DNA from 2 places in the Streptosporangium sp. NPDC051022 genome. Region 1 is predicted to be linked to the other one. Evidence: riboswitches for the same ligand, from Rfam matches in the RefSeq annotation. Region 1 holds a riboswitch; the other holds the start of a gene.

Region 1 (15,869 bases):
TCACCGAGGTCGCCAAGGCCCTGCTGAGCGTCCGCTGGACCCCGGTGGCCGTCGAGCCGTGCACCGAGTCGTGGGAGACCACGAACCTGCTGACGGTCGCCTCGGCGCTGGTGGCGGCCGCCCGCGAGCGGGAGGAGACCCGCGGGTCGCACTGGCGTGAGGACTTTTCCGAGCGGAACGATGACTGGTGGCTCGGCCACCTCGACGTGACCCTGACAGCGGAGGGAATGACCATGACATACGTGCCGCACACGCGCGACGTCGACGCGCTGCCGTCCCAGGTGGAGGCGGACCTGACCGAGGCGGGCCTGGACCCGGCCGCGGTGACGGCGCTCCTGGAGATCGCCCGGGCCGAGGACCTCCAGGAGGCGGGTGACGTCACCAGCCTCGCCACCATCCCGGCGGAGCAGACCGCGACCGCCGACGTGGTGGCCCGCGCGGACGGCGTGGTCGCCGGGCTGGCCGTCGCCGAGGGCGTGTTCTCCTTCTTCAGCCGGGGCCGCCTCACGGTGGAGCGCCGGGGCAAGGACGGCGAGCACGTGTCCAGGGGCGACGTGCTGATGACCGTCACCGGCCCGGCCCGCGACCTGCTGACCGCCGAGCGGACGGCGCTCAACCTGCTCACCCACCTGTCGGGCGTCGCGACCCTGACCAACCGCTGGGTCCGGGCCGTCGAGGGCACCGGGGCGCGGATCAGGGACAGCCGCAAGACGCTGCCCGGCCTGCGGGCGCTGGAGAAGTACGCGGTGCGGTGCGGCGGCGGGATCAACCACCGCATGTCGCTTTCGGACGCCGCGCTGATCAAGGACAATCACGTGGTGGCCGCGGGTGGGGTAGCCGAGGCGTTCCGGGCGGTGCGGGACGCCCATCCCGGCCTGCCGATCGAGGTCGAGGTCGACCGGATCGACCAGATCGAGCCGGTGCTCGCCGAGGGCGCCGAGGAGATCCTGCTGGACAACTTCACCGTGGAGCAACTGGTGCTGGCCGTACGGCTGGTCGGCGGCAGGGCGCGCCTTGAGTCCAGCGGAGGATTGACCTTGGAATCGGCTCGTGACGTAGCCGAAACAGGGGTTGACTATCTTGCCGTGGGCGCGCTCACACACTCGGCGCCCGCTCTTGACATCGCCTTGGACCTTCGGGGGAATTGATGCTGCTCGCCATCGATGTCGGTAACACCCACACCGTTCTCGGACTGTTCGAGGGCGATGAGGTCATCGAGCACTGGCGGATCGCCACCGATGCCCGGCGTACGGCCGACGAGATCGCCGTCGTGCTCCAGGGGTTGCTCGGCCAGTCGCCGTTGCTCAAGGGCACCGACGTCGACGGCATCGTCCTGTGCTCGACCGTGCCCTCGGTGCTCAACGAGATGCGCGAGATGTGCCGCCGCTACTACGGCGACGTCACGGCGGTGATCGTCGAGCCCGGCATCCGCACCGGGGTGCCGGTCAGGATGGACAACCCGAAGGAGGTCGGCAGCGACCGGATCGTCAACGCGCTGGCGGCCATCCAGCTGTACGGCGGGCCGTGCATCATCGTCGACTTCGGCACCGCGACCTCCTTCGACGCGGTCTCGGCCAAGGGCGAGTACGTCGGGGCGGTGACCGCGCCGGGCATCGAGATCTCGGTGGACGCCCTCGCGGCGGCCGGGGCGCAGCTGCACAAGGTCGAGCTGATCCGGCCCCGCTCGGTGATCGCCAAGAACACGGTCGAGGCGCTCCAGGCGGGCATCATCTACGGTTTCGCCGGCCAGGTGGACGGGATCGTCGAGCGCATGGCGGCCGAACTGGCCGACGACCCGGACGACGTCACCGTGGTCGCGACCGGCAGCGCGGCGGCGCTCGTGGTCGGCGAGGCGCGCTCGGTCGACGTGCACGAGCCGTGGCTCACGCTGATCGGCCTCCGGCTGATCTATCACCGCAACACCGCCTAGCCGGACATCGGTAACCTTGTTCGTGTGACCGATGAAGTGACGAACCCCGTCGAGGATCTGCCCGAGCAGATGCGCGTACGCAGGGAGAAGCTCGACCGCCTTCGCTCCGAGGGCGTCGACCCCTACCCGGTGAACTTCCCGCGTACCGCGACCAACGCCGAGATCCGCGAAAAATACGCCGATCTCGCCGCTGACACCGCGACCGGCGACAGGGTGGGCGTCACCGGACGGGTCATGCTGTCGCGGACCGGAGGCAAGCTCTGCTTCGCCACGATCCGCGACGGCTCCGCCGACCTCCAGATCATGGTCTCCCTCGACAAGGTGGGTGAGGAGTCGCTGGCCGCGTGGAAGCGGGACGTGGACCTCGGCGACCACATCGGCATCGAGGGCGAGGTCATCACCTCCCGCAGGGGTGAGCTGTCCATCCTCGCCGACCGCTGGGCGATCACCTCCAAGTGCCTGCGCCCGCTGCCGGAGAAGCACGCCGGTCTCACCGACCCCGAGGCGCGGGTCCGCCTGCGGTACGTGGACCTCATCGTCAACGACGAGGCCAGGAAGATGGCCCACACCCGCAGCGCGGTCGTGCGGTCGATCCGTGACTTCTGGCACGGTGAGGGCTACCTCGAGGTCGAGACGCCGATGCTGCAGCCGGTCCACGGCGGCGCCGCGGCCAGGCCGTTCAAGACCCACATCAACGCCTACGACATGGAGCTCTATCTCCGCATCGCGATCGAGCTCTACCTCAAGAGGCTCGTGGTCGGCGGCATCGAGAAGGTCTTCGAGATCAACCGCAACTTCCGCAACGAGGGCGCGGACGCCACCCACAACCCCGAGTTCACGATGCTCGAGGCCTACGGGACGTATCTCGACTACAACGACATGGCCGACCTGACCCAGCGGATGATCCAGAACGCGGTCGTGGCCGCGCTGGGTCACTCGGTGGTCGTCCACCAGGGCCAGGAGATCGACCTGGGCCTGCGGGAGTGGCCGCGGATCACCCTCTACGGGTCGGTCTCGGCGGCGCTGGGCGAGGAGGTCACGACCGAGACGCCGCTGGAGCAGGTCCGCAAGCTCGCGGACGCGCGGGAGATCCACTGGGACGCCAAGTGGGGTCAGGGCAAGCTCGTCCAGGAGATCTTCGAGGCGCTCGTCGAGCACACCCTCGTCCAGCCGACGTTCGTCATGGACTACCCGCTGGAGACCTCCCCGCTGACCCGTCAGCACCGGGACAACCCGCTCCTCACCGAGAAGTGGGACCTCATCGGCTTCGGCACCGAGATGGGCACCGCCTACTCGGAGCTGGTCGACCCGGTCGAGCAGCGCCGCCGTCTCACCGAGCAGTCCCTGCTGGCCGCGGGCGGTGACCCCGAGGCCATGCAGCTCGACGAGGACTTCCTCGCCGCGCTGGAGTACGCCATGCCGCCCACCGGGGGCATGGGCCTCGGTGTCGACCGTCTCATCATGGCCTTCACCGGCAAGAACATCCGCGAGACCATCCTGTTCCCGCTGGTCAAGCCGACGAGCTGAGCCCGTCCGGCGCGGCGCCCGGGACGCGGGCGCCGCGCCGGGACGGGAGTGTGGCGCCGGGGTGAGAAAGGCGATACCGCCCTGGGAACCCCGGCGTCCTGCGGGCGTGCCGCCGCCCTCGTTCCGCACACCTTCGCGTTGCCCGTTTTGTACAGTTTTGTACCGTGTCTGCGCTTTTTTGTACCGTGCCCGCGCCTTCGTTCCGGGCCGTTCGGAAGCCGCGGCCGGTTCCCCGTCCCACGGCCGCGCCCCGTCCTGCGGTCACTCCTCGTCTTATGGTCGTTCCCCGGCGGCCGCTCCCTGTCTTATGGCCACTTCCGACGGCCGTTCCCCGTCGTGTACGGCCGCGCCCCCGCCGTACGCCGGTCTGGTGTTCCGTGGATGCGTGCCTTTCGTGCCTCCCCGTACCTTTCGATGGCTTCATGTGCCTTTTCGGCACCGCCGGGCCGTACGGGGGCGCGGTCGTGTGCTCTGCGGCCGCGCGTTTCCCGGCTAGGCGGTTTCGGGCGGACGTTCCTCTGACGCGTGGGTTTCGGCGGGGTGGGTTTCGGGTGTGCCTTCGAGGCCGGTCATCAGCCAGTTCAGCGCCTTGGCGAACAGTTCGGCCGGAACCGCGGAGGGGTCGGCGCGGCGCTGGATCACCAGCCCTTCGAAGAGACCGATGATCACGGTCGCCACCGCGGTCGCCTCGTGGGACGTGTGGTGCGCGGCCACGAGGTGGGCGACGGCCGTACGGGGGGCCCACCAGCGGTTGGCCAGCCGGCCGAGCAATTCCGGCCGTGGCAGCGCGTAGCGCAGAAACTCCATTTCGAGCGCGCTCGACACCGTGTGTTGATCGGCTAGTTCCGCCAGATATGCGCCGAATGCCGCAAAATCGGGGACGTCGTCCTTCCATTGCGGGGGGATTCCGCCGCCCACGTCAAGGGGGTGGGGGACGTGCTCGTCGAAGACCGCGCGGAACAGGTCGTCTTTTCCGGTGAAATGAGAGTAGAGGGCGCCGACCGTGTGGCCCGCCCTGGAGGCGATCTCGTCCACCGAGGCCCCGGCGAAACCTTGTTCTGCGAAGACTTCGGCTGCGGCGGCCAGCAGGCGCCTGCGGGTGCGGGCCTTGGCTTGGTCCCGACTTAACCGTAAAGGCACCGACATATCATGAGTACTTCACGTAGCGCCCGCTATGTCAACAGCGCGTGCTACCTCTATGAAGAGCAGAACTTGACGACCTTTGAACAAGCCGTTTACCGTTCCTGGCGGGCGGCATTGATTCCAGACAACTCACGCCTCGGTCACAGGTGCGGGGGGAGCGACTCCAGATGGCATATCCCGAAGTGGATTCCCGTCGCGGCGACGGCCTCCTGAGCGTGGGCGAGATCGGCCTCAGCGACGAGGATCTCGTGTTGCTGGCGGAGCTCGCCAAGGGGGTCACCGTGGATCGGGTGGGCCGTCGTCTCGACATCAGCGGCCGGACGGTCCGGCGCAGGCTCCGCGGGATCTGCGACCGCATCGGTGTGGCGACGGCGATCGAAGCCGTGGCCTGGGCCGCCCGCAGACGGCTGATCTGAGCCTGTTCCGCGGAGTCCGGGCTTTCCTGCCCCTTGGGACTCTCGGCGCGGCCAGGTGCCTCTGAGCGCCGCGACAGGCCGTTCCGCGCCGGGAGGGCCGGGACAGCCGGGAGGGCCGCGGCCCGCTTCCGCGGGCCACGACCGGAAGCGCCTCAGTCGGCGATGCGCACGCCGCCCGCGAAGGGCCGGTTGTCGATCGTGGTGACGTGGACGACGTCACCGGTCTGCGGCGCGTGGACCATCAGGCCCGCGCCGATGTAGATCCCGACGTGGTGCAGGTCGCTGTAGAAGAAGACCAGGTCTCCGGGGCGGAGCTCGTTTCTGGAGACGTGGGTTCCGGCCGTCCACTGGTCGCCCGTGTAGTGCGGCAGGCTGATGCCGACCTTCTGGTAGGCCCACATCACCAGGCCGGAGCAGTCGAAGGTGCTGGGCCCCTCCGCGCCCCACACGTACGGTCTGAGCTGCTGGGTGAGGGCCCAGCGGGCGGCCTCGGCGGCCTTGCCCTCGCCCGTGATCGGCACGTTGATCCTGACCCGGCTGCTCCGGTTGCGGGCGGCCTGCGTGCGCACCTCGCTGAACAGGTCGCCCTCGACCCTCTTCACCAGGCGCTCGATCCTGGTGCGCCTGGCCCCCAGCTGGGAGAGGAGGGTGTTGACCTCGTCGGTGCGGGCCTTGGCACCGGCCTGGGCGCGCTTGGCGGTCTCGATCGCCTCGCCGATCTGGGCGACCTCCTGGCTCTGCTGCTGCTGGAGCGCGTAGTTCGTGGTCGCCTGGTCGAGGAAGGTCTCGGGGTTGGACGACTGGGTGAAGGCGAGCGCGGAGGCCAGGCCGCCCGCCATGTAGGTGCTCTGCGCCAGCAGGGTGGCCTTGGAGCGCCGGGTCTCCAGCTCCGCCTCGCTGACGGCGAGGGTCTTCTTGGCGCTCGCGGCGGCGCGCTGCGCCTCCTTGAGCTTGATCCGCCCGCCGTTGTACTGCTCGCTGAGCGTCTCGATCTCGGTGTGCAGTTTCTCGGCCTGCTTGGCGAGCTGCTGGAGGCTGGGCTTCGGTTCGGCGGTCGCCATCAGGGGAGTGCCGAGGACCAGGGAGGCGAACACCAGCCCGACGACCGTCATCCGGCGCGATAGCCCGCGCGTCACGTGTTCTCGATGGCGGGCATGCCTGCCCGCGCGCTCTCTCCCACGGTTGCGCGTGCGCTTCACCAACAGGCTCCTCTCTCGGCCGCCTGCCGGGTTAGCTGACGGGTTCGGGCCGGAGGCAGCCCTACCGTGCGCCGGTGGCGCTTCGGATTCACCCCGGGGGACTGGAGGGTGGGTCCCCGGCTCCCCATCTGCGGGGATTCGGCGGGTTCAGCACTTTACGTTGCTGACATCGAGCACGGACATTAGTGCAATTGGAGGTTCATGCTCAACCAGAACTGCAAAGCCGGTAGAGCTTTCACAACTGAAATGTCACGGGAAGGTCACGTCATTTCAAGATCGACATATGTGTCACGCAGGCCCCGGATCTTTCGGGCCCGTTCGCGTGAGAGGTCGTCGCAGGTCTGCGTTCCACGAGGGGATCGGACCGGGTGTACGGCCGGCGCGCCCGCCCCGCGGCGGCCGGTGGGCTGCCGCGTGTCATCCGGCGGATCCGAGGGGGGAGTTAAGGACGAGCCGTAAACAGACGCTGACGAGGACGTACGCTGATCGGTCATGGAGCAGGTAGCGGAGCAGTTTCCGGCGCGGGCCGTACGTGATTCCGGGGCGGTGGAACGACGGGCCGGAGACGGCGGCGGAGAGGCCGGCGCCGAGGTCGCGGGGGAGCGGTCGCCGGGCGGTCCGGGGGCCGGGACGGCGGTGGTCACGGTGCGCCGTGCCCGCACCCCGGACGTGCGCGCCATCCGGCGGCTCGTCGACACCTACGCCGGGGCGGGGCCGCGCCTGCTGGAGAAGGCCACGGTCACCCTGTACGAGGACGTCCAGGAGTTCTGGGTGGCCGACAGGGGCGGCGTCGTCGTGGGGTGCGGAGCGCTTCACGTCCTCTGGGAGGACCTCGCCGAGATCCGGACCGTCGCCGTCGACCCCGGATGCCGGGGGCTGGGCATCGGGCACCTGATCGTCTCCTCGCTTATCGGCACCGCGGGCGATCTCGGTCTGCGCCGGGTCTTCTGTCTCACCTTCGAGGTCGATTTCTTCGCCAGGCACGGATTCAAGGAGATCCAGGGGACGCCCGTCTCGCCCGAGGTCTACGCGGAACTGCTCGCCTCGTATGACGAGGGTGTCGCCGAGTTCCTTGACCTGGAGCACGTCAAGCCGAACACCTTGGGGAACACGCGAATGCTGCTTCATCTGACACGGCGGGACGCCTGAGTTGACTGTGGTGCTGACTGATCGGAAAGGTGACTGTTGATACCTATGTCGATACCTTGTGCACCAGCATGCATGTGAGTCTGACATGTGCCACATGCACAGTCGAAGTGAGGTGACGCGGTGAGCACCGGACAGCCGCCGTATCCGCAGGATGATCCCGACCGCGCACCGTCGGGTCATCCTCAATACGGACAGAATGCGGGTCGAGCCCCTGGCGAACTCGACCCCGATGTGACAGTCGTGGGATATCGATCCGAGAACACGGGACCGGGGCAGGCCCAGCCCGGCTACGGTCAGCAGGGCTACGGCCAGCAGGCCGGTTACGGGCAGCAGGCCGACTACGGCCAGCAGGCTTCCCAGCCCGGCTACGGCCAGCAGCAGGGTTACGGCCAGCAGGGCGGTACGGGCGCGTACGGCCAGCAGGCCTCCTCCCAGCCCGGTTACGGGCAGCAGGGCGACTACGGCCAGCAGGCTTCCCAGCCCGGCTACGGCCAGCAGCAGGGTTACGGCCAGCAGCCCGGGTACGGCCAGCAGGCCGCCTCCCAGCCCGGCTACGGGCAGCAGGGCGGTACGGGCGCGTACGGCCAGCAGGGCGCCTCCCAGCCCGGTTACGGGCAGCAGGGCGACTACGGCCAGCAGGCCTCCCAGCCCGGCTACGGTCAGCAGCAGGGCTATGGCCAGCAGCCCGGGTACGGCCAGCAGGCCGCCTCCCAGCCCGGCTACGGCCAGCAGCAGGGCTACGGACAGTCGGCCGACTACGGTCAGCCGGCCGACTACGGCCAGCAGACGGCCCAGTCCGGCTACGGCCAGCAGCCCGGGTACGGCCAGCAGCCGGGCTACGGTCAGCAGCAGGGCTACGGACAGCCGGCCCCTTCCTACGGTCAGGGATACGCCCCCCAGGGCGTGGTGCCCCCCGGTCTCCCCGCCCCCCTCGCGGAGTGGTGGCAGCGTCTGGTGGCCCGGATCATCGACGGCGTCATCCTGGCGATCCCGACGGTGATCGTCTCCCTCGTGCTGACCATGATCCTGGTCACCACGCCGAGCTTCGACATCAACACGGGGAAGGTGACGGAGGGCGGCGGAATCGTCCTCGCGGAGATCGTCGTCGCCCTCGTCGCGGGCCTGATCTACATCGCCTACGAGTTCCTGATGCTGAAGCAGAACGGGCAGAGCGTCGGCAAGATGGTCATGGGCATCAAGGTCGTGACGGTCGGCGGCACCCTCCAGGGTGGTCTCTCCTCCGACCTCGCGCTCAAGCGGGCGGCCGTGCTCTTCGGCCCGCTCGCCCTGCGCGGGGTTCCGTTCCTCGGGTGGATCGCCAACATCTTCTACCTGGTGAACACGCTCTGGCTGTTCTGGGACAAGCCGCTGCAGCAGTGCCTGCACGACAAGGTCACCATGACGGCGGTCGTCAAGACCAAGTAGTTGTACGAAAAGGGGCCGGCGGGTTCAACCCGCCGGCCCCTTTTCGCGTACGAGTGGGGAAAGGTGACCGGTAACGCCGTCCCGCCGGGATGCGATGGAAGCGCAAACCCATTCGCGACGGCGTGAGGAGCGTTATGGCCGTCCACCCGCCTCCGGCGGCGACAATCGCCGCGGATCGCAGACGCCACGGCAGGGCGGGCCTCGTCGGTCGCGGGGCACCCGGCCCCGTGAACTCCGCGCGTCCGGCCTTTGGGGCCCCGCAGGGGCCGCCTTATGGGCCGTCGTCCGCCGAGCGTTATGAGGTCCCAAAGGGAGAACGCCCGGCGCCGGGACTTCCCACACCGCCGGCCGAAAGGGCGGCGCTCCGGGGACACCCGCATCCCGGCCGGTGTCATCTTCGTGTCCCTCAAGTGATTGTCCAACCGGACTTCTCCTTCACCCGCCGGGCGAGGGGTGGAGACCTTCTTACCGATGCCCGCTCGGGAGCCCCGGTGTTGCCGTGGTTGTTGGAGAGTCCGAACCCGTTTGGTGGTTATACGGTCTACGACTATGTCCTAGATGCCAGACAAGGACGTACTCTTGGTAAGAAAACGAGGAAGATCCGTCTTCTTCTGTCCGGCGGAGTCGTACCACGGCCTCCCGGCGGATGAAGCGGGCAGCTCTCTATCCGGGTGTTCTTCACACTGAGGTCATTCCGGTGGTGAACCCGCCGGTTGCGATCTTCAGGTTCACGGCGGGCCTGTCCACCCTGGCCCACCGTCCCCCTCACCAGGAACTTCGCGGTGAGGAGCCGGACACCCCGGCGGCCGCGGGGCCGGGACCGCATTGGTTTTCCGGCGGAGCCGATCACCGCATGATCACCCTGTCGGTTTTTCCCTCCGGCTTTACGGAGTGCAACCGGTAAGACGGCTGGAGAGAAGCATTAAGGTGGTGAGCGGCGAGCGTGGCCGCCCCCGTGACACCCTCCGCCCGCAGGTGACGCTATGGTCATCTGTGGACGGATCCGGACTGATCGAGCGAGCCCTCCGGGCAGGGCCCGGATGTCGCCGGCAAAATTTCCATGGTCCCCGAAAGTTACCCACGGTGCGGAGCGAGGACGAATGAACGACGTATTGTCCGCGTTGATACCCCCGGTGGTCGTCGGCGGGGCCTTCATCTACGGAGTTGTCAAGCTTCTTCGGAGTGAAGCCGCCGGCCGCCGCCCGGCAAAACGGCAGGATCGGCCTGAGTCGCAGAACAGCTGATCCACTCCCCCCTCCGGGGTCCGGCGAGAATCGCCGGGCTCCCGGAATTGCCGCTCTCCGATTGCGGGTATATGTTTAGCTAGCGAATGAAACAATACTCCGCGAAAGGATTGCGTAGATGGCCAAGCAGATCCAGGAGATTCTCATCGACGACCTCGATGGGGGCGAGGCCAATGAGACTGTCGCCTTCGCGATTGACGGCACCAGCTATGAGATTGACCTCAGTGACGTAAACGCGAAGAAGCTCCGCGACTCCCTGTCGCCTTTCGTGCAGAGCGCCCGCCGTTCCGGCGCGCTCGCCCCCCGTCGCCGCCGTGCAGGTGGCACCCGGGCACTCACGAGAGAGAAGAGCGCCGACATCCGGGCGTGGGCCAAGTCCCACGGTCTTAATGTCAGCGAGCGCGGTCGAATCGCCTCCAAGATCGTCGAGCAGTACGAGCAGGCTCACTAGATCGTTGAATCATGCGGTTATGGCGGCCACGGTGGGGTCCGGTGGCGGCCATGACCGCATGACGCGTTTGAGCGGCCGACAAACGTCGTTCGCTTGCGGCGTATCGGGAACATCGCACCCCCCGCAAGTAGTTGGATGGAGGGTGAACGCCCTGCTCTCGGGGAACGTCTTCTGCGTAGAGCGGTCGCCGGGTCGGGGCTACCATGCGGGATGACAGGGCCCGGATATCCCGGACCTGCCTGACCGCTCTGTGAGGAGCGACGAGATGTTCGAGAGGTTCACCGACCGCGCACGGCGGGTTGTCGTCCTGGCCCAAGAAGAGGCCCGGATGCTCAACCACAACTACATCGGTACGGAGCACATTCTTCTTGGCTTGATCCATGAAGGTGAAGGCGTTGCCGCCAAGGCTCTGGAGAGCCTCGGCATCAGTCTTGAAGGTGTGCGTCAGCAGGTCGAGGAGATCATCGGCCAAGGACAGTCTGCGCCGTCGGGGCACATTCCCTTCACCCCGCGCGCGAAGAAGGTTCTTGAGCTGTCGCTCCGCGAGGCCTTGCAACTGGGGCACAACTACATCGGCACCGAGCACATCCTGCTCGGCCTCATCCGTGAGGGCGAGGGAGTCGCCGCTCAGGTGCTGGTGAAGCTCGGCGCGGATCTCAACCGCGTCCGGCAACAGGTCATCCAGTTGCTCCACGGTTACCAGGGCAAGGAGCCGGCCGCCTCGGGCGGTCCGCAGGAGGCGGCGCCGTCGACCTCCCTTGTGCTGGACCAGTTCGGCCGGAACCTGACCCAGGCCGCCCGCGAGGGCAAGCTCGACCCGGTCATCGGCCGGGAGAAGGAGATCGAGCGGGTCATGCAGGTCCTCTCCAGGAGGACCAAGAACAACCCCGTCCTGGTCGGCGAGCCCGGCGTCGGCAAGACCGCCGTCGTCGAGGGCCTGTCCCAGAAGATCGTCAAGGGCGAGGTGCCCGAGACGCTCAAGGACAAGCAGCTCTACACCCTGGACCTGGGCGCGCTGGTCGCGGGCTCGCGTTACCGCGGTGACTTCGAGGAGCGCCTGAAGAAGGTCCTCAAGGAGATCCGCACCCGCGGCGACATCATCCTGTTCATCGACGAGCTGCACACGCTCGTCGGCGCGGGTGCCGCGGAGGGCGCGATCGACGCCGCCAGCATCCTCAAGCCGATGCTGGCCCGTGGCGAGCTGCAGACCATCGGTGCCACCACGCTCGACGAGTACCGCAAGCACCTGGAGAAGGACGCCGCGCTCGAGCGCCGCTTCCAGCCGATCCAGGTGGCCGAGCCCAGCCTCAGCCACACGATCGAGATCCTCAAGGGCCTGCGTGACCGTTACGAGGCGCACCACCGGGTCTCCATCACCGACGGGGCCCTCGTGGCCGCCGCGCAGCTGGCCGACCGCTACATCAGCGACCGGTTCCTGCCGGACAAGGCGATCGACCTCATCGACGAGGCCGGCTCGCGCATGCGCATCCGCCGCATGACCGCGCCGCCGGACCTGCGCGAGTACGACGAGAAGATCGCCAACGTGCGGCGCGACAAGGAGTCCGCGATCGACGCGCAGGACTTCGAGAAGGCCGCCGCGCTGCGCGACCAGGAGAAGCAGCTCCAGCTCAAGCGGGAACGCCGTGAGAAGGAGTGGAAGGCCGGCGACATGGACGTCGTGGCCGAGGTCACCGAGGAGCTCATCGCCGAGGTCCTGGCGACGGCCACCGGCATCCCGGTCTTCAAGCTCACCGAGGAGGAGTCCCAGCGGCTGCTCCGCATGGAGGAGGAGCTGCACAAGCGGATCATCGGCCAGGACGACGCCATCAAGGGTCTGTCCCGTTCGATCCGCCGTACCCGCGCCGGTCTGAAGGACCCGCGCCGCCCGGGTGGCTCGTTCATCTTCGCCGGCCCGTCCGGTGTCGGTAAGACCGAGCTGTCCAAGGCGCTCGCCGAGTTCCTGTTCGGGGACGAGGACGCGCTGATCATGCTGGACATGTCCGAGTTCATGGAGAAGCACACCGTCTCCAGGCTGTTCGGCTCTCCTCCCGGCTACGTCGGATACGAGGAGGGTGGCCAGCTCACCGAGAAGGTGCGGCGCAAGCCGTTCTCCGTGGTCCTCTTCGACGAGATCGAGAAGGCTCACCCGGACATCTTCAACTCGCTGCTGCAGATCCTGGAGGACGGTCGCCTGACCGACGCCCAGGGACGGGTGGTCGACTTCAAGAACACCGTCATCATCATGACGACCAACCTCGGCACCCGCGACATCTCCAAGGGCATCGGGGTCGGCTTCGCGAAGTCCAACGACACCGAGTCGAACTACGACCGGATGAAGGCCAAGGTCCAGGAGGAGCTCAAGCAGCACTTCCGGCCCGAGTTCCTCAACCGTGTCGACGACATCGTGGTCTTCCACCAGCTCACGCCGAAGGAGATCATCCAGATCGTCGATCTGATGCTCGCCCAGGTGGCGCTGCGCCTGAAGGACCGCGACATGGGGATGGAGCTCACGCAGGAGGCCAAGCAGCTGCTGGCCGACCGTGGCTACGACCCCGTGATGGGCGCCCGTCCGCTGCGCCGGACGATCCAGCGCGAGCTGGAGGACACGCTGTCGGAGAAGATCCTGTACGGCGAGCTCAGGCCCGGCCAGATCGTCAAGATCGGGATCGAGGGCGAGGGCGACAACGCGAAGTTCACCTTCGTCGGTGAGACCGCGCCCGCCAGCCAGGTCCCCGACTCGGCCGCCGCCATCGCGGAGCCGATCCAGCACTAGACGGCATACCAGCGGTAAAACGAGCAGACCCCGCCGTGAGGACATCACGGCGGGGTCTGCTCATTTGTTATCCAAGGAGGTATCCCACCACCACAGGTAGTACTACACTCTGTAGAGTGAGCCTGGAAGGGCTCACCAAGTGATCCATATGCTGTACCGATTGCGGCGAGACCGGTCCTGAGATCAGCCCGGCGGCGTACCGGCGAATCAGCTGCGCGAGTGACGCGGAGCCCGGTGCCCGTACGGAATGCTCGGCGAACCGGGCCGAGTTCCCGGCCGGGCAGGACCCCGCCGACCCATGCTGTCGTGACCGCCTGGGGGCAATCAGGGTCACTTACCCGAAGGCACCACAATCCTTGGAGGCATCGGATGCGTTTGCGACACCAGGACGGGACTCTCGTTCACCTGTCCTACAACGCGGGCGTCCATCCCGCTGAGGACCTGGAGAACCTGATCGCGCACCTGACCCGATACGCGGTTCCGGTGCGCAAGCGTCTGGGCGTGTCCCGGATGGGCGTCGGGCTCTGGCTCTCCCCGGGCGTCGCCGACCATCTCGTCGCCGACCGCATCGAACTGGTCCGCCTGCGCCGCTCCCTGGAGGAGCGGGGCCTGGAGGTCGTCAGCCTCAACGGCACCGGCGGCCGCAACCAGGAGTCCCCGGGGCCCGACTGGGCCAAGCCGGAGCGCTACCGCTACACGATGGCGCTGGCCAAGATCCTGGCGTTCCTGCTGCCGGAGGACGTCCAGTTCGGCAGCATCTCGACCATCCCCATCGGCTGGCGCCGTGACTGGCCCGCCGACCTGCACGCCATCGCCGCGCGCCGCCTCGAACGCCTCTCCCGCGAGCTGCGCGGCCTCTACAGCGTCACCGGAAAGACGATCAGGGTCGGCTTCGAGCCCTGGCCCGGCTGCGTGCTGGAGACCACGAAGCAGGCGCTCGAACGGGTCTGCGACATCGACTCCGAGCACCTCGGCGTCTGCCTGGACGCCTGCCACCTGGCGGGCGGCGCGGAGGAGGCGGGGGCGGCCCTGCGCGGCCTGGCCGCGGCCGGTGCCCCGGTCGTCAAGCTCGGCCACGTCCACAACCACTTCGGCGACGCCTGCCAGGAGCTTCCGAGCACCCGCTCGGTCCTGGAGGACACCCTCACCGCCATGCTCTCCGGCGCGGTGCACGGCACCGCCCACATCGAGGTCGAGACCCACGACCTGGCCGTGCCGCTGCGGGCCAAGGGGCCCGGAGCCCTGGTCAACATGCTCGCCGAGGAACTCGACTGGGCCCGCACCAACCTCACCGCCCTCGGCCTGAGCCTCGCCGCCTGATCCCCACCCGGACCCCGGCCTGCCCCCCTGCCCTGCCGCCCGAGTCTCCACCCGGGTCCGGCCTGGGCCGGGGGCCGGCGTGTCGCCCGAGTTTCCACCCGGGTCCGGCCTGGGCCGGGGGCCGGCGTGTCGCCCGCCTGCCTTCACCGTGCCCGTGCGGGCGCCGGTACGGCGGGGGGTGGCACGGGGCGGATCGGCGCCTGTGAGCGGTGCTCGACCCGGTGCGCGTTCCCGGGCACGCCGGCTCCGGCCCGGGCCCGGTCGTCTGCGGGGCGGGCCTGGGTGCCCGGAGTGCGAGGGGTCCGAGGGTCAGGCGGGCAGCCGGTAGGTTCCGTCGTCGAGGACCTCCGCCAGGCCGTCGGCGACCAGGCCGTCGAGGGCGCGCTCCCGCTGCGGGGCGTCGTCCCAGACCACGTCGAGGGCGTCCTTGGGGACGGGGCCGTGGGCCTGGCGCAGGACGGCCAGCAGGCGCCCACGGCACTGGCGGTCGGTGCCGGCGTAGGTCTGCCCCTTGCGGGCCGGCCCCTCGTAGGGGGGCTTGCCGGCGAGCCGCCAGGCGCACAGGTCGAGGATCGGGCAGTCGGCGCAGCGCGGGGCGCGGGCCGTACAGACCAGGGCGCCCAGCTCCATGACGGCGACGGCCCAGACGGGGGCGTCCTCGGCGTCCGGCAGCAGCGAGGTCGCGAGCCTGCGTTCGGCGGGCGTGGTGGCCTTGGGGGGATACTCCTCGCTCCGCACCGCCCGCGCCAGCACCCGGCGGACGTTGGTGTCCAGGACGGCGTGCCGCCCCCCGAAGGCGAAGCTGGCCACCGCCGCCGCGGTGTACTCGCCGATGCCGGGCAGCGTCAGCAGGGTGGCGTGGTCCGCCGGAACCTGCCCGCCGTGGTCGTCGGTGATCGCCCTGGCGCAGGCGTGCAGGTTGAGGGCGCGGCGCGGGTAACCGAGGCGGCCCCAGTGGCGTACGGCCTCGCCGGGCGGCTCCTGGGCGAGGGCGGCGGGCGTCGGCCAGCGCTCCATCCACTCGGTCCAGACGGGAAGCACCCGGACCACCGGGGTCTGCTGCAACATGATCTCGCTGACCAGGACCGACCAGGGGGAGGCGTCCGGGGTACGCCACGGGAGGTCGCGGGCATTGCCGGCGTACCAGCTGAGAACGGGTTCCAGTAGACGGTTCGACTCGGGCACCCTCCGACGATAGTGCCGTCCAAGGCGTGGTTCACCGCCTTCGCCCGGTTCGGCTCGCCGAAACGGGGTGGCGGGAGCGGCGGGTCGCCCCTCACGGCCCACGGGGA
Region 2 (15,869 bases), on a different contig from region 1:
TCCCGACGGTTCCGGAGATCATCATCCGGCTGGCCCACCTCGGCCTCGGCCGTTCGGCGGTCAACTTCCACATCGACTATCTCGCCAGGGTGAAGCTCCGGGTGAGAACACCGGAGCGGCCGGGAAAGTCCGACCGGCAGCGCGCGGCGCTGGTCTCGCTGGCACTGCGGCACGAACTGGTCACGGCCGATCATCTGGCGCTGCTGGAGACGCGCAGCCACACCCTGTCGTGAGGGGGCGTGAGGAGATCGTGAAGGGGCCGTGAAGAGGGCCGGGCGGACGATCCGGCGGCCGGGAGCCGGGAGATCCGGCGGCCGGGCGTGCGCGCGGGCGTCCGGCCGTCGCCCGGGGTGCATGGAGCCCCGGGCGGGCCGTGGCGCGGGCGAGCCGTACCGGCTCAGACCGCGGAGGCGTCCTTGGCCTGTGCGCGCAGGGCGCGGCTGATGCCGTCGGCACCTTCGAGCAGCAGGCGCCTGAGGGCCTGCGGGGGCTGGCTCTCGGAGATCAGATCCTGGGTCCTGGCGACCGTCTCGGGCGAGATCGCCAGAGCCGGGTAGCAGCCGTTGGCGAAGTTCTGCGCGCTGTCGGAGGTCCAGGCCTTCCAGATCCCGCCGATCTCCTCGAAGTACCGCGCGGCGTACGGCTCCAGCAGGCCCGGGTGGCGCGGGTCCATGAAGCCCAGGATCGTCGAGCGCAGCAGCGCGCCGCTCAGCTTGCCCTCGGTGATGGTCGCCCACGCGGCCGCCTTGCCCTCGGCCGTCGGGATCGCGGCGCGGGAGAGCGCGGCGGAGCGCTCGCCGGTGGCGGTCGCGTCGCGCAGCAGCTCCTCGGCGATGTCCTCCTCGCCGAGGACACCGCCGGAGACCAGGGCCTGGGTCAGCGTCCAGCGCAGGTCGGCGTCAACGGTCAGGCCGTCGAGCACGGTCGAGCCGTCCAGCAGGCCCTTCAGGAACGCCAGGTCCTCCTGCGAGATCGCCACGGCCGACAGCGCGTTGAGGTAGGCGAGCTGGTGGTCGGAACCGGGCTCGGCCTCGGCGACGAGGGTGCGCAGCAGGGAGGCCAGCCGGGCCAGTCCCTCGGCGCGCCAGGCGGGGTCGGCGTACTGCTGGACGGCCAGGCGGGCCTGGCGGAGCACGGTCTGGGCGACGGTGATGTCCTTGATCGACGAGATGCCGGAGGCCACGAGCGCGACGTAGTCGCGGGTGGACATCTCGGCGTCGCGGGTCATGTCCCAGGCCGCCGACCACGACAGGGCGCGCGGCAGGGACTCGGTGAACTTCGTGATCCCGCCGTCGACCAGGGTCTGCAGCGAGCGCGCGTCGAGCCGGACCTTGGCGTAGGTCAGGTCGTCGTCGTTGATCAGGATCAGGTCGGGCTGGGTCTCGCCGACCAGCTCGGCCACCGCCGTACGCGCGCCGACCACGTCGAGCTCGACCCGCCCGGTGCGGACCAGGGTGTCGTCCCGCAGAGAGTACAGGCCGATGGCGACGCGGTGCGAGCGCAGCGTCGGGTAGTCGGCGGGGGCCTCCTGCAGCACGTCGAACTCCAGGAAGCGGCCCTCGGCGTCGGTGGTGAACGACGGGCGCAGCGTGTTGACCCAGGAGGTCTCCAGCCACTCCTTCGACCACGAGGACAGGTCGCGGCCGGAGGTGCGCTCCAGCGCGCCGAGCAGGTCGGCGAGCGTCGTGTTGCCCCAGGCGTGCTCGTTGAAGTAGTCGCGGACGCCGGCCAGGAAGTTGTCGAGGCCGACGTAGGCGACCAGCTGCTTGAGCACCGAGGCGCCCTTGGCGTAGGTGATGCCGTCGAAGTTGACCTCGACCGCGTGCATGTCGACGATGTCGGCGGCGATCGGGTGCGTCGAGGGCAGCTGGTCCTGACGGTAGGCCCAGGCCTTCTCAACGTTGGCGAACGTCGTCCACGCGCCCTGGCCCCAGCGGGTGGCCTCGGCCTGGCAGAGCACCGAGGCGTAGGTGGCGAACGACTCGTTCAGCCACAGGTCGTCCCACCAGCGCATGGTCACCAGGTCGCCGAACCACATGTGCGCCATCTCGTGCAGGATCGTCTCGGCGCGGCGCTCGATCACCGCGTCGGTGACGCGGGAGCGGAAGACGTAGTCCTCCAGGAAGGTCACGCAGCCGGCGTTCTCCATCGCGCCCGCGTTGAACTCGGGCACGAACAGCTGGTCGTACTTGCCGAACGGGTAGCGGATGCCGAAGACCCGGTGGAAGAAGTCGAAGCCCTGCCGGGTGATCTCGAAGAGGTTGTCGGCGTCGAGGTGCTCGGCGAGCGAGGCCCGGCAGTACAGGCCGAGCGGGATGCCGTCGTGCTCGGAGGTCACCTTGTGGTACGGCCCGGCGCACAGCGCGGTGATGTAGGTGGACAGCACCGGGGGCGCCGGGAAGTGCCAGCGCCTGGCGGCCTGGAGCGTGCCGTGGCGGCCCTGGTGCTCCTGGAGCCTCTCCGACGTGTCGGGGGCCGCGTTGGAGATCACCTCCCAGGACGACGGCGCCAGCACGGTCAGCTCGAAGGTGGCCTTCAGGTCGGGCTGGTCGAAGCAGGCGTACATCCGGTGGGCGTCGGCCGTCTCGAACTGGCTGTGAAGGTAGACGTTCTTGTCGACCGGGTCGACGAAGCGGTGCAGGCCCTCGCCGGTGCGCATGTAGGAACAGTCGGCGTCGATGCGCAACTCGTTGGTCTCGGCCAGGTTCGGCAGCGGCAGCCGGCCTGTCTCGAGGTCGTAGGTGTTCACGTCCAGCTCGACGCCGTTCAGCACGGCCTGGCGCACCTTGGCGCCCGCGAGGTCGATGAACGTCTCCGCCCCCGCCCTGGTGCTGGTGAAGTGGACCGTGGTGACGCTTTCGAAGTGTTCCTCACCCTCGGTCAGATCGAGCTCGACCGCATATGACCGCACGCTGATCAGCCGTGCGCGCTCGCGTGCCTCATCACGAGTCAGATTGCCTGCCACTACCGCTCCCTCGTCAACAAATTCCCCCGCTTCAGCGCTAAGGGGTGCCTGAATCCTGCCACGTGAGGCCCGGGATCGTCGCCCCCGGAGGCAGGGGAGTCGACTGTCGGTCACGCTCGAGGATAAAGACGCCGGTCAAGGTAATAACCGATTCAAGGAATAGGAAACTCCGGGTCGCCGGTTGTCGCGGTGTGAAGGAACCTCACGATCAGAAAGCTGAGAGATGACTGAGCGCACTCCTGTCGACCTCTGGTTCGACCCCTTCTGCCCCTTCGCGTGGATGACGTCCCGCTGGCTGCTGGAAGTGGAGAAGGTGCGGCCCATCGAGCCGCGCTGGCACATCATGAGTCTCAACATCCTCAACGAGGGCAAGGATGTGCCGGAGAGCTACCGTGAGCTGATCGCCAGGGCCATCGGCCCGGTTCGCGTGGTCGCCGCGGTCCAGGACAAGCACGACTCGGAGACGGTCGGCAGGCTCTACACCGAGCTCGGCGTCCGTTTCCACAACCAGGGCGGGCTCAAGGAGCTCGACAGGCTCCGCGAGACCGTCGAGGAGGCGCTGGAGGGGGCGGGCCTCGACCGCGCGTTCGCCGACGCGATGGACTCGGAGGAGTTCGACGAGATTCTGCGCGCCTCGCACAACGACGGCATCGACCGCGTCGGCCAGGAGGTCGGCACCCCGGTGATCGCCGTCGAGGGGGTCGCGTTCTTCGGTCCGGTCATCTCGCCCGCGCCGAAGGGTGAGGAGGCGGCCAAGCTCTGGGACGGCGTCCGGCTGGTCGCGGGCATCGACGGGTTCTACGAGCTCAAGCGCTCCCGCACCCGGCCCCCGATCTTTGACTGATCCCCGGCGGCCCCGTCCCGGCCCGCCCGGCCGGGACGGGGCCGTAGGGCCGGTCGGTCCGGCATATTACGAGTTTTTAAGGATCCCGGTAATTTGTCGCTCACGGGGGCGTCTCCCCGTACCCTTCGTCGCGAGGGGCGGCCGGGCGCCGGCCGGCGGCGGGGAACCGCGCCGGTCGTCTCACGATCCGCACGCGGTGCGGCGGTATCTCCCCTGACCTGCCGGTCCCTCGCCTTACGACGATCCGCGCGCGAGGATGAGAGGCATGCGTCACCTTTATCTGAACGGATCCTGGCAGCCGTCGGCATCGGGTGAGAGCATCGACGTCGTCAATCCCGCGACCGAGGAGACGATCGACCGGGTACCCGCGGGGTCGCCCGCCGACGTCGAGGTGGCCGTGGCCGCCGCCCGTGAGGCCCTGCCCTCCTGGTCGGGCACGGCCGCCGCCGAGCGGGGCCGCGTACTGGCCGCCGCGGCCGGGTTGATACGGGAACGCGCCGACCAGATCGCCAGGATCATCGCCACGGACATGGGTGCGCCGTACGGCATGGCGACGCGGGTGCAGACACTGATGCCCGCCGGGGTGCTCGCCTCCTACGCCGAACTGGCCGAGAGCTACGACTTCGACGGCGGAAGGATCGGCAACTCCCGCATCTTCCGGGAACCGGCCGGCGTGGTCGCGGCGATCACCCCGTGGAACTACCCGCTCCACCAGATCGTGTGCAAGGTCGGCCCCGCGCTCGCCGCGGGGTGCACGGTGGTGCTGAAGCCCAGCGAGGTCGCGCCGCTGGCCGCCTTCGCGCTGGCCGGGATCTTCGACGAGGTCGGCCTGCCCCCCGGGGTGTTCAACATGCTCAGCGGTCACGGCCCCGTGGTCGGCGAGGCGCTGGTCACCCACCCCGACGTGGACATGGTCTCCTTCACCGGCTCGACCAGAGCGGGCCGGCGGGTCGCCTCGCTGGCCGGCGAGACCGTCAAGCGGGTCGCCCTGGAGCTCGGCGGCAAGTCGGCCAGCGTCGTCCTGCCGGACGCGGACCTGGCCGCCGCGACCAAGGCGACCGTGGCCAACGCCTTCCTCAACTCCGGCCAGACCTGCTCGGCGTGGGCCCGCATGATCGTCCACCGGGACCGATACGACGAGGCCGTCGGGCTGGCCGTCCGGGCCGCGGCCGAGTACACCGTCGGCGACCCCTTCGACGAGCTCACCCGGATCGGTCCCCTGGTCTCCGCCGCGCAGCGCGACCGGGTCGTCCGCTACATCATCCGGGGACAGGAGGAGGGCGCCCGGCTGGTCGCGGGGGGCTCCGACCGCCCCCTGGAACGGGGCTTCTACGTGGAGCCGACGGTGTTCGCCGGGGTCGAGCCCGGGATGGTGATCGAGCAGGAGGAGATCTTCGGCCCGGTCCTGGTGATCGTCCCCTACACCCGGGGCGAGGACGAGGCCGTCTCCATCGCCAACGGCACCCCGTACGGCCTGGCGGGCGCGGTGTGGGCGGGGGACGAGGAGCGCGGGATCTCGGTGGCCCGGCGGCTGCGCGCCGGCCAGGTGGCCGTCAACTGCGGCCGGTTCAATCCGCGGGCCCCCTTCGGCGGTTACAAGCAGTCGGGCCTGGGGCGTGAGATGGGCGAGTTCGGGCTGGAGGAGTATCTGGAGATCAAATCGGTCCAGCTGTGAAGGACGCGCGGACGGGTCCCGCGACGAGTCCGCTTGCGGACAGGACGGTCATCACACGGCCTTCTGGGTAAAACGCTCTGCAGGCACTCGTAAGCACTCGTAAGGAAAGCGTCGTCTCTCCCGAAGGGCGCCTCATGAGATTGGGCACCGCGCGTCTGACCGCGTTCGACCTGGTGATCGTCGCGGGAGGGCTGCTGCTGGTGCTGCTGGCCGTGCAGAATCTCGGCCCGGCGCTTGCGGCCTTCCGCGGGGAGGGCACGTGGGGCACCTTCACCGCCCGGCGCGTCGAGTGCGTCGAACATCCCGGCCACGAGCAGTGCACCTGGCTGGGGGAGTTCCGGGGCGGCCGCGTCGTCCGCCCCGACGTGGGGTTCTACGGCGGGGACAGGAACACCTTCACCCCCGGCCAGGCCGTCAGGGCGTTCGACACCGGCCGCCAGGGACACGTCTACGGCGCGGGCGGCTCCAACGAGTGGATCGTGGTCGTGCTGCTGCTGCTCGCCGGCCTCGGCCTGGCGGCCTGGCCGCTGCTCCGCCGCCGCCGGCGTGCTCCCGTCTCCGGAGCCCCCGGCGATCCGGTGCCCCGGCCCTAGCGGGGCCGTAGGGGCCGTAGGAGCGGGGCGCCGGGACCCGCGAGACGCTCAGGGGGCCTGGAGCAGGACCTTCCTGGCCGCGTTCTTGGCCAGACGGTCGACGTAGAGGGTGCCGTCGAGGTGGTCGGTCTCGTGCTGGAAGCAGCGCGCCAGCAGGCCCCTCGCCTTCAGGCGGACCGGGCGGCCCAGGCGGTCCAGCCCGCTGACGGTGACCCCGGCCGCGCGAGGGGTCTGGGCGTAGATCGGGGTACCGGTCTCGCGTCCCGGGATCGACAGGCAGCCCTCCTCGTCGACGACCTCCGTGTCGTCGTCGACGGTCAGCACGGGGTTGATCACGTGTCCCTTGCGGTTGCTGCAGTCGTAGACGAAGATCCGCTTCGACACGCCGATCTGCGGTCCGGCCAGACCGACACCCTGCGCGGCGTACATCACGTCGAACATCTCGTCGATCAGACGGCGCAGATCCCGGTCGAAGTCGGCGATCGGCTCGGCGGGCGTGCGCAGGACCGGATCGCCGACCACTCGGATATCACGCATGAGGGACTCTCTCTTGTAAGGGCTGCGGGAGTATACCGGTCGTTACTTTAGCCGGGGTGGGGGTCAAGAGGGCCATCCGCACCTGCGAAACTGGGCGGGTGCGCGTCTACATCGGTGCCGACCATGCCGGCTATGAGCTCAAAAACCACGTCGTCTCCTGGCTCAAGGAGCACGGCCACGAGGTCACGGACTGTGGCCCGTTCGTCTACGACGCCGAGGACGACTACCCGCCGTTCGTGCTGCGCGCGGCCGAGGGGGTCGCGGAGGACCCGGGCAGCCTGGGGATCGTCATCGGCGGATCGGGCAACGGCGAGCAGATCGCGGCCAACAAGGTGCGCGGGATCCGCGCGGCCCTGGCCTGGAGCGACGACACCGCCAAGCTCGCCCGCGAGCACAACAACGCCAACGTGATCAGCGTCGGCTCGCGGATGCACTCACAGGACGAGGCGGTCCGTTTCATCGAGCTCTTCCTGAGCACGCCCTACTCGGGGGCCGAGCGGCACAACCGCCGGATCGCCCAGTTGACGTCCTACGAGACGATCGGCCAGCTCCCGCCGCTGCCCTGATCCTCAGCCCTGTTTGCGGCGCGGGGACTCCCTGCGCTGCGTCTCGTCCCGCAGAGGCCGCCTCTCGGCGGCCTCCTGCTGTTCCTCGGTGGGCCGGGAGACGTCGCGGGCGCGCATCGCGGTGATCGCGTTTATCTGCAAGCTCTGCAGTGCCATGCCTCACCATAACCCGCGCGCCCGGGGCCTCCCGGCCCCTTTCCGTCTCCGGCGCCGTACGGCCCGCGCCCCGCGAGCCCTCGGGAAGACCGGGGGAGGCCGGAGGAGGGCAAGGGGAGCGGGGAGGCCCGCCGGATCACGGCCACCGGGAGGCACGCCGGGCATGGCGCCCCGGCGGGCCCGGATCAGAAGATCAGGCCCGTCCAGGGAGCGGGCTCCCAGGACATCGCGGTCGACAGCTCCCGCACCGCCCCCGCCCGCGACTCGTGCACCAGGCCGGCGGCCTGCGCTCCCGTGAGCGCGCGGCCGCCCAGATAGGCCGCGCCCAGCAGGGCGACCGGAAGCCTCAGGTCGGCCTCGGCGTCGCCGGCGGGGACGCACCGGGCGCCCGAGGTGCCGGCCGACAGCCGCCACCGGCCCGCGTTCCACGGGCACAGCGTGTCCTCGACCTCGATCACCACGTCCACCGGCGCCGAGTAGCGGCGCGAGGCGAGCGCGCGCTCGACGTCCACCAGGCGGATCCACAGCTCGTCCAGCCAGCCCGCGTTGAGATGGCGCGGCTCGGCGAGCAGGTGCATCAGCGGATCGTCGACCGGCCGCTGCGCGACCCTGACCCTGGAGACCAGGTCGCGGTCCAGCACGTGCCGCCACAGCAGCGCGTAGGCCGCGGGGTCCAGGCCGAACAGCTCCTTGAGCCGCAGCTCGCCGCTCGGCGTGTCGTGATCGGTGATGCCCGATCTGATCCGGAAGAGCGCGTAGCCGCGAGGGCCCCGGTCGTCCTCGACGACCACGGCGCGCAGCGGCCCGGAGCCTCCCTGGTCGGCCTCGTGGTCCGACAGAATCGCGTTCCAGCGTTCCGGCGTGCGGGCGTAGAGCCCGGGGCGGCCGTCGAGCGCGGCCTCGAAGACCTTCTCGAAGACGCTCCTGGCCTCGGCGGGCCTGACGATGCGCAACCGCAGCGAGGGGTCGGACGGGGCGTGCTTGACGAAGCCCGCGCTGTGCGTGGGGATGTCGAAGAAGAGGTTGTCGGCGGCCCTGCCGTACCCGAAGCGGCCGTAGATCGCCGCCTCCGAGGCGTAGAGCGCCGCGACCGCCTCGCCGCGCTCGCGGATGTCGCTCAGCTGGCGGGTCATGAGCGCCGACAGCACGCCCCGGCGGCGGTGCGAGGGCAGTACGGCGACCGAGGTGACCCCGGCGACCGGGAGCGGTCCACCGGGCACGGTCATGGTGAAGCTGAACACGGAGGTGACGCCGACGAGCTGGTCGTCCTCGAACGCGCCGAGCGAGCGGTCGAACTCCGTCACGTCCTTGAAGAGCTCCCGCCGGTGCGGCGGTATCGCGTTGCCGAACGCCTCCTCGTCCACCGTGATCCAGGTGGAGTAGTCGCTCTCGGTCAAGGGGCGCAGGCTAAGGCTCATTTTTCCTACGGTAGATGGGACAAACCCTTCCTGCCATTCAATATCCGCCCTTAATGATCAAGGCATTGGTCAAGTGGGCTGCCGAAACGGGGGGTGGCCCGATACAGTCGAGCGCATCATGAGTTCCCGTCCGGTGCCGCTGATCCCTCCGGCGCTCCGCGCGTTCCTGGTGCGGGTCCCCTTCCTGGTGCCCATCGTCCGGTTCCTGCGCCGCGGGCCGCTGGCCCGTGACCGCAACCTGCTCATCACGCTGATCGTGCTCACCCTGGTGCTCGGAGGACTGGCCGCCAAGGTCTCCATGCAGTGGTTCTCCCCGGCGCTCCTGATCCCGATCACCCTCGTCGGCGGTCTCCAGCTCAGGCTGCGCAGCCTGGCCAAGCTGCTGTGCGCGGTCGCCCTCGTGCTCCTTTATCTGGGGGTCGTGCGCGGGGTCGGGCACATCGGCCCCGGCCTGCTGGCCACCTTCGGGTTCACCGGCGTGCTGGCCGCGCTGATGGCCCGCACCAGGGGCAAGCTCGGCGTGCAGGGCCTGCGCGGCGACGTGATGCTGCTGGAGCTGCGCGACCGGCTCAAGAGCCAGAGCGAGCTGCCCCGGCTGCCCAAGGACTGGGACTCACGGGTGGTGCTGAACCAGGCGGGCGGGTCCTCCTTCGGCGGCGACTTCCTGGTCTCCATGCGCGAGGGCGACACGGTCGAGCTCGCCCTGGTCGACGTGTCGGGCAAGGGCGTCGACGCGGGCACCAGGGCGCTGATGCTGTCGGGGACCTTCGGCGGCCTGCTCGGCTCGGTCACCGACTTCCTCGGGGCCTGCAACACCTACCTCCACCGCCAGCGCGAGGCCGAGGGCTTCGTCACGGCCGTCCACGTACGGCTCAACCTCGCGACGGGCGAATACGTCATCACCTCGGCAGGTCACCCGCCGGTGGTCAAGTTCGATTCGGGCACCGGCACCTGGCGGGTCTCCCCGGCCAAGGGCGTGGTGCTGGGGATCGTTCCCGACCTGCACTGCGAACCCGACCGGGGGATGCTCCGCAAGGGCGACGCGCTCATGCTCTACACCGACGGGCTGATCGAGCAGCCGGGACGCGACATCGACGCCGGCCTCGACCGTCTGCTGGGGGAGGCCGAGCGCCTGCTGCCCTCCGGTTTCCGCGGCGGCGCCCGCAACCTGGTCGCCTCCATGTCGGCCGGGCACAACGACGACTGCGCGCTGATCCTCATCTGGCGCCCCTGAGGCCCCTCTCCCCGGACGGCCGGGCCGCGGGGGCACGCGGGCCACAAGGGGTCACAGGGGCCACAGAGGGGCAGCAAGGGTTACAGGGGGGCACAGGGGTCACAGGGGTCACAGCCAGCCGGAGTCGCTGGCGATGCGCACGGCGTCGAGGCGGCTGCGCGCCTGGGTCTTGCACATGATCCGCGACAGGTGGTTGCGGACCGTTCCAACGGACAGGAAGAGCTGTTCGGCGATCTCGTTCGACCTCGCGCCCTGGGCGGCCAGCCTGAGCACCTCCATCTCCCTGCGGGTCAGCGGGTTGTCCGACGCCTCCAGTGCGGCGACCACGAGCTCGGGGTCCACCGCCCGCCGCCCGGCCGCGACCAGGCGGACGCCGTCGGCCAGCTGCTCCGGGCTAGCGTCCAGGCTCATGAAGCCCAGCGCGTGGACGGCGAAGGCCCGGCGGACCAGTCCCGGCCTCGGCCGCTGCGACAGCAGCAGGACCCGGCAGTCCGGAGTGTTCTCGCGCAGCCCGAGCGCCACGGTGAACCCGTCGGCACCCGGAAGATCCAGGTCGACGATCGCCGTGTCGGGCCCGTGCTCCAGGGCGGCCGGCACGACGGCCTCGCCGTCGCCGACCTCGGCGACGACCCTCAGGTCGGCCTCGCCGTCCAGCGAGGCCACCAGGCCCCGGCGGACCATGGGCTGGCGCGCGGCAACCAGGATTCCGATCAAATTCTTCCCCTCGCCCCGTACTCCCGCAGAGTGATCGAGTAGTCGCTCACCGTTGAGGCAGTCTCCCGGTTCGGTAAAGCCCGCGCAAGTGGCCGGATCGGGAAGGCCCGGCTCTCAGGGAGGCTGACCCCCGGGGAATTGGGCTAATCTCTTATGGGGCGTTGTCGACGGCTCCGCGACCGGGGGGTAGGAACCTATGAGCTGGCTCTTCGGGATCGCCGTCTTCTTCTTCGGGCTGATGGCGTCGATCGCGTTGCACGAGCTGGGTCACCTGGGGCCCGCCAAGCTGTTCGGCGTCAAGGTCACCCAGTACATGGTCGGCTTCGGCCCCACCATGTGGTCGCGCCGCAAGGGCGAGACCGAGTACGGCGTGAAGTGGATCCCGCTCGGCGGCTACATCCGGATGATCGGCATGCTCCCGCCCCGGGCGACCGACGCCCCAGGCAAGGTGCGCTCGACCTCCACGGGCCCCTGGCAGTCCCTGATCGAGAACGCCCGCGACGTGGCCCTCGAAGAGGTCAAGCCGGGCGACGAGAACCGGGTCTTCTACCGCAAGCCGTGGTGGCAGAAGGTCATCGTCATGGCCGGCGGCCCCGCGATGAACTTCGTGCTGGCGTTCGTGCTGTTCGCCGTCGTGCAGATGGGCTTCGGCGTCACCGTGCTGAAGAACCAGGTGTCGTCGGTTCCCGAGTGCGTCAAGACCACCGCCGAGTACGAGAAGAACCCCAAGTGCACCGAGACGGACCGGCCCAGCCCCGCCGCGGCGGCCGGGCTGAAGCCGGGTGACGTCATCGTGTCGGTGTCCGGCAGGCAGACCCCGACCTGGGACGCGGCGACGCGGGCCATCCGGAGCCACGGTGCGGGACCGGTCGCGATCGGGATCCAGCGGGACGGGCAGCCGATGACCCTGAACGCCACGCTCATCGCCCAGGACAGGGAGTCGCTGGACGAGCCGGGCAAGATCGAAAAGGGTGTCGGCTATCTGGGCGTCAGCCCCAGGACGGCCGTCGAGCGGCAGGACCTCGGGGCCGTGGTCACCCAGATGCGGGACCTCACCGCGGCGACCGCGGGCTCGCTGCTGCGCTTCCCCGAGAAGATGGTCGGCGTCTGGAACGCCGCCTTCTCCGGTGAGGAGCGCGACAAGAACGGCCCGATCGGCATCATCGGCGCGGGCCGCATCGGCGGGGAGATCGCGGCCTCCGCCGCCCCGCTGGAGAACAAGGTCTCCACCTTCATCAACCTCCTGGCGGGCTTCAACCTGGCGATCGGCCTGTTCAACCTGATCCCGCTGCTCCCGCTGGACGGCGGCCACATCGCGGGCGGCCTGTGGGAGGGGCTCAAGCGGGCCTTCGCCAGGGTGACCCGTCGTCCCGCACCCGGTCACGTGGACATCGCCAAGGCGCTTCCGCTGACCTACGCGATCGCCCTCGTGATGGTCGTCATGGCCGGCCTGCTGATGTACGCCGACCTGGTCAACCCGGTCCGCCTCGCCGGCTGAGCCCCGCGAACTCCGCGAACTCCGCGAACCCACGATGTGCGACGGCGTGCGGCGCCCGGCGGGGGCCGTACACGCCGATAGGGTTACGCCGTGAAGGACGGGACGCCGGGGGCGGCGATCGACGGGGCGCTGTTCCGGCTGCGCCGGATCTGGGCACGCCCGCTGCGCACGCGCAAGGCCGCCGACCCGCAGCGAGCGGTGCAGATGTCGAACGTGATGGTCGTGAACGCCGTGCACAGGCTGAGTCTCGACGTGTCCGAGGTGACCGTGGGAGCCGTCGCCGAGCAACTGGACGTCGACCCCTCGACCGCCAGCAGACTGGTCAACGACGCGATCGGCGCGGGGTTCGTGGCACGTGAGGAGTCCGAGGTCGACGCCAGACGGGCCAGGCTGGTGCTGAGCCCGCGAGGACGGCGGGTGCGCCAGGTGGTCGTCGACTCCCGGCGGACCTACCTGGACGGGCTGATCGCCGACTGGGACGAGGCGGACCGCGAGGTCTTGGCCCGGCTGCTCACCCGCTTCGCCGAGGCGGCCACGGCCAGGCCGCCGGACCTGGCCCACCTCGACCGGCTCATCGCCGAGGCGATCGAGGAGACCTCGGCGGGCACTACTCTCCCGTGACGCCGTCGACCCGCTCGCGGATGAGGTCGGCGTGGCCGTTGTGCCGGGCGTACTCCTCGATCATGTGCACGAGGATCCACCGCAGTGAGACGTCCTGCCCCCTGCGCTGCCGCCTGCCCAGGGTGTCCAGCGACAGTCCGGCGTAGAGCTCGCGGACGTCGTCGACCTCGGCGCGCCAGCAGGCCAGGGCCTCCTCGGCAGGGCAGGAGTCCAGCAGGTCGAAGTCGCCGTCGGGCTCCTGCTCGGTGTAGTAGAACGGCGGCGCCTCCTGGTCGTGGAGGACGTTGCGGAACCAGTGACGCTCGACCTCGGTCATGTGGCGGACCAGTCCCAGCAGGGACAGCCCGGAGGGCTTGACGGGACGCAGGACGAGCTGTTCCCGCGACAGCCCCGTGCACTTGAGCGCCAGGGTCTCCCGATGCCAGTCCAGCCACGCGTACAGCATGGCGGCCTCGTCGGCGATGAGCGGGGGAGCGACGCGGTCGTTTGTCATGGATCTCATCCTGGCCGCACGCGCGAACGCTGTCATACGGTTTTGCGCCCGGCCCGGCCCCGAACGGCCCTGAACGGCCCAGGAGGGGCGGGAGGGGGCGGGAGATCCTGGGACCTGCCGGGCCCCGGGCGGGCCGGAGGCCGGGAGCGGCCGGGGCGGGAGCCGGGACCGGCCGGGGATCCGGGGCGGGCCCCCGGCCGGGGCGGGCACGGGGCCCGCCGGAGGCCTCAGTACATCGAGATGTGGACGTGGTCGTAGTGGTTGGCGGTGATCCCGCCCCGGTCCGACATACCGCGCCAGCCCGAACCGGTGTCGATGCGCTGGCGCCAGATCACATACTTGACGCCGAGCCGGGCCTTGTTCTTTATGGCCCAGGCGGCTATCTCGTCGCCGAGCGCGACGTTCTCCGCCGAGGGCAGGGAACCGCCGGTGCTCATCATGAAGTCGCAGGCGCGGCCGAGGGGGTGCTCGCCGCCGTCGTTCTCCGCCCGGTAGCAGCCGACCTCGTGGGGAAGCTTGAAGGCCCGCCCGACGGCCTCGCGCATGATCCGGGTGCGGTCGGTGATGTTGTCCTCCCCGGTGGGGAGCTGGGGCGCCCAGCCGCCGTCGGTGAGGCGGCCCGAGCCCGTCGGAACGAGCCGGTCGAGCTTTTCCTGGATGCCGCGGATCATCTTCTCCGCTTCCTGGCGCTGGGCCTCCACCGTCCTGGCCTCCTGACCGATCCGTTCGGTGAGTACGGCCGCCTTGTCCGCGGCCTGTTTCATCAGATCCCGGCTGCGCGCGAAACCCTCCAGATAGGCGCTCTGCTGGGCGGTGAGCTGTTCCATGACGGCGGCGCCGCTCATGCTGGGGGCGAACAGCATCGTGGGCAGGTCGACGGGGCCGCTCTGGTAGCGGAGCTGGGCGATGGAGTCGACCCGCTTGCCGGCCTCGGCGTAGGCCTCCTCGGCCTTGCGCAGGTCCGCCTTGGCGGTCTCCTCGGCCTTCTGGGCCTTTCTCAGCGACTCCCGCTTGGCCGCGTAGGCCTCGATGAGCTTGTCGACCTTCTTGTTCAGCCGGGCCAGCTCCGCGCGGAGCTCGGGTTCGGCCGGCTTGGGCGCCGCGTTGCCCGCGGCCGCCGCGCTCAGGACGAAGGCGAGGACCGCGACCGCGCAGACGGTCAGGGTCATGTGACGTCGGAACGTGGGGGACAGAGCCGCCACAGCTCTCCTCTCCTCACGCCTACCGGGTTAGCTGACGGGTTCGGGCTGGAGAGAGCCCTTCCACCGAAGTGGTTCACCCCAAATGCGTGGGTCCCCGGCTCTCAGGCGAGGCGCCTGAGATTAGGCATATCGAACCTTTTGTCCGATGCGTGAGGATAGTAGTGGTAAAGCGGGGGGTAATGCGACCCCAAGTCGAGATAAAGTGGTGATCGTTTCGTGATAATCATGGGGAGGGGGTGCACGGTCCGCCCGCGCCTTTCAGCGCTCCGCTGTCCCGCTCTCCCGGTGGGGCTCGGCGACGATCAGCTCGCCCACCCGGGCGGCGATCTCCTCGCGGGCCTCCTCGGCGAGACCCGAGTCGGTGATCACAAGATGGGCCTCGGCCAGCCCGGCGATCGTGCTGATCCCGACGGTTCCCCATTTGGTGTGGTCGGCGGGAACCACCAGACGGCGGGCCGAGGCGATCAACCCCCGGTCGATCTCGGCCTCCAGCAGGTCGGGCGTGGTGAACCCGGCGCGGACGCTCATGCCGTGCACGCCCAGGAACAGGGTGTCCACGTGCAGCCCCCGGACGGCCGCCACGGCGATCGGGCCGACCAGCGCGTCCGAGGGGGTGCGCACGCCACCGGTCAGCACCACGGTGCGGTCGGCGCGGGGCGAGCGGTGGAAGACGTCGGCGACCCGGATCGAGTTGGTGATCACCGTCAGTTCGGGCACCTCCACCAGGAGATGGGCGAGCGTCCAGGTGGTCGTCCCCGCGGAGAGCGCGACGGCCGTGCCGGGCCGGACGAGCCCGGCCGCGTGCCGGGCGATCGCCTCCTTCTCCGCCCGCCGGCGCACCGGCCCGGCGGTGAACCCGGACTCCTCGGCCGGGCCGAGGCCCGTGGCGGTGGCCCCGCCGTGGACCTTCTCGATCAGCCCGCGCTCCGCCAGCGCCTCCAGGTCCCTGCGGATCGTCATGTCGGACACGCCGAACTCGCGGACCAGGTCGGCGACCCTGACCCCGCCGCTGCCGCGCACCCGCTCCACGATCACCTGTTGCCGCTGCTGAGCGAGCATCGACCCACTCCTCGATCCACCATGTTCCAGCAAATTGCCACAGAAAGCTTAGGGTCAAATGTTTGATCCCGGTGGGTTGCCGTTCACAGCCGCGCGAGCTCGGCGCCGATGTTCTCCCTCGCCCGGACCTCCAGATCGGCGATGTGGAAGATCACCGGAAGGTCGAGCAGGGAACGCAGCACGGCGGCCCTGCCCTCCAGGAAGGCCTCGTCGGGAACGAAGGAGTACTCCTCGCGCACCGAGGCCGCGTAGGCCGCGTACTCCTCCGGCGGGGAGGCCAGAATCGCCAGATCG

Evidence for each region. Region 1 has a riboswitch for cyclic di-AMP ahead of AB0N02_RS17540 (NlpC/P60 family protein). Riboswitches for the same ligand answer to the same signal wherever they lie in the genome.
Region 2: linked by a shared signal. The riboswitch ahead of AB0N02_RS32530 (hypothetical protein) and the one ahead of AB0N02_RS17540 (NlpC/P60 family protein) in region 1 are both predicted to bind cyclic di-AMP.

The regions. Positions count from the first base shown of each region.
Region 1 covers NZ_JBFBCF010000009.1:79,362-95,230, reverse strand. Annotated here, with positions in the region: gene AB0N02_RS17565 (L-aspartate oxidase) at 1-1,148, shown strand, start outside; gene AB0N02_RS17560 (type III pantothenate kinase) at 1,148-1,930, shown strand; gene lysX (bifunctional lysylphosphatidylglycerol synthetase/lysine--tRNA ligase LysX) at 1,955-3,457, shown strand; gene AB0N02_RS17550 (helix-turn-helix domain-containing protein) at 3,950-4,603, opposite strand; gene AB0N02_RS17545 (LuxR C-terminal-related transcriptional regulator) at 4,768-5,016, shown strand; gene AB0N02_RS17540 (NlpC/P60 family protein) at 5,169-6,152, opposite strand; cyclic di-AMP (ydaO/yuaA leader) riboswitch at 6,221-6,369, opposite strand; gene AB0N02_RS17535 (amino-acid N-acetyltransferase) at 6,852-7,364, shown strand; gene AB0N02_RS17530 (RDD family protein) at 7,605-8,789, shown strand; gene AB0N02_RS17525 (Lsr2 family protein) at 10,152-10,484, shown strand; gene AB0N02_RS17520 (ATP-dependent Clp protease ATP-binding subunit) at 10,750-13,257, shown strand; gene AB0N02_RS17515 (TIM barrel protein) at 13,627-14,577, shown strand; gene AB0N02_RS17510 (A/G-specific adenine glycosylase) at 14,887-15,762, opposite strand.
Region 2 covers NZ_JBFBCF010000025.1:20,560-36,428, reverse strand. Annotated here, with positions in the region: gene AB0N02_RS32600 (FHA domain-containing protein) at 1-233, shown strand, start outside; gene pepN (aminopeptidase N) at 398-2,965, opposite strand; gene AB0N02_RS32590 (disulfide bond formation protein DsbA) at 3,189-3,809, shown strand; gene AB0N02_RS32585 (aldehyde dehydrogenase family protein) at 4,075-5,484, shown strand; gene AB0N02_RS32580 (hypothetical protein) at 5,619-6,077, shown strand; gene def (peptide deformylase) at 6,126-6,614, opposite strand; gene AB0N02_RS32570 (ribose-5-phosphate isomerase) at 6,713-7,180, shown strand; gene AB0N02_RS32565 (hypothetical protein) at 7,184-7,336, opposite strand; gene AB0N02_RS32560 (GNAT family N-acetyltransferase) at 7,522-8,754, opposite strand; gene AB0N02_RS32555 (PP2C family protein-serine/threonine phosphatase) at 8,873-9,988, shown strand; gene AB0N02_RS32550 (response regulator transcription factor) at 10,097-10,702, opposite strand; gene AB0N02_RS32545 (site-2 protease family protein) at 10,899-12,200, shown strand; gene AB0N02_RS32540 (MarR family winged helix-turn-helix transcriptional regulator) at 12,291-12,821, shown strand; gene AB0N02_RS32535 (DinB family protein) at 12,808-13,314, opposite strand; gene AB0N02_RS32530 (hypothetical protein) at 13,542-14,483, opposite strand; cyclic di-AMP (ydaO/yuaA leader) riboswitch at 14,519-14,653, opposite strand; gene AB0N02_RS32525 (DeoR/GlpR family DNA-binding transcription regulator) at 14,775-15,575, opposite strand; gene AB0N02_RS32520 (HD domain-containing protein) at 15,659-15,869, opposite strand, start outside.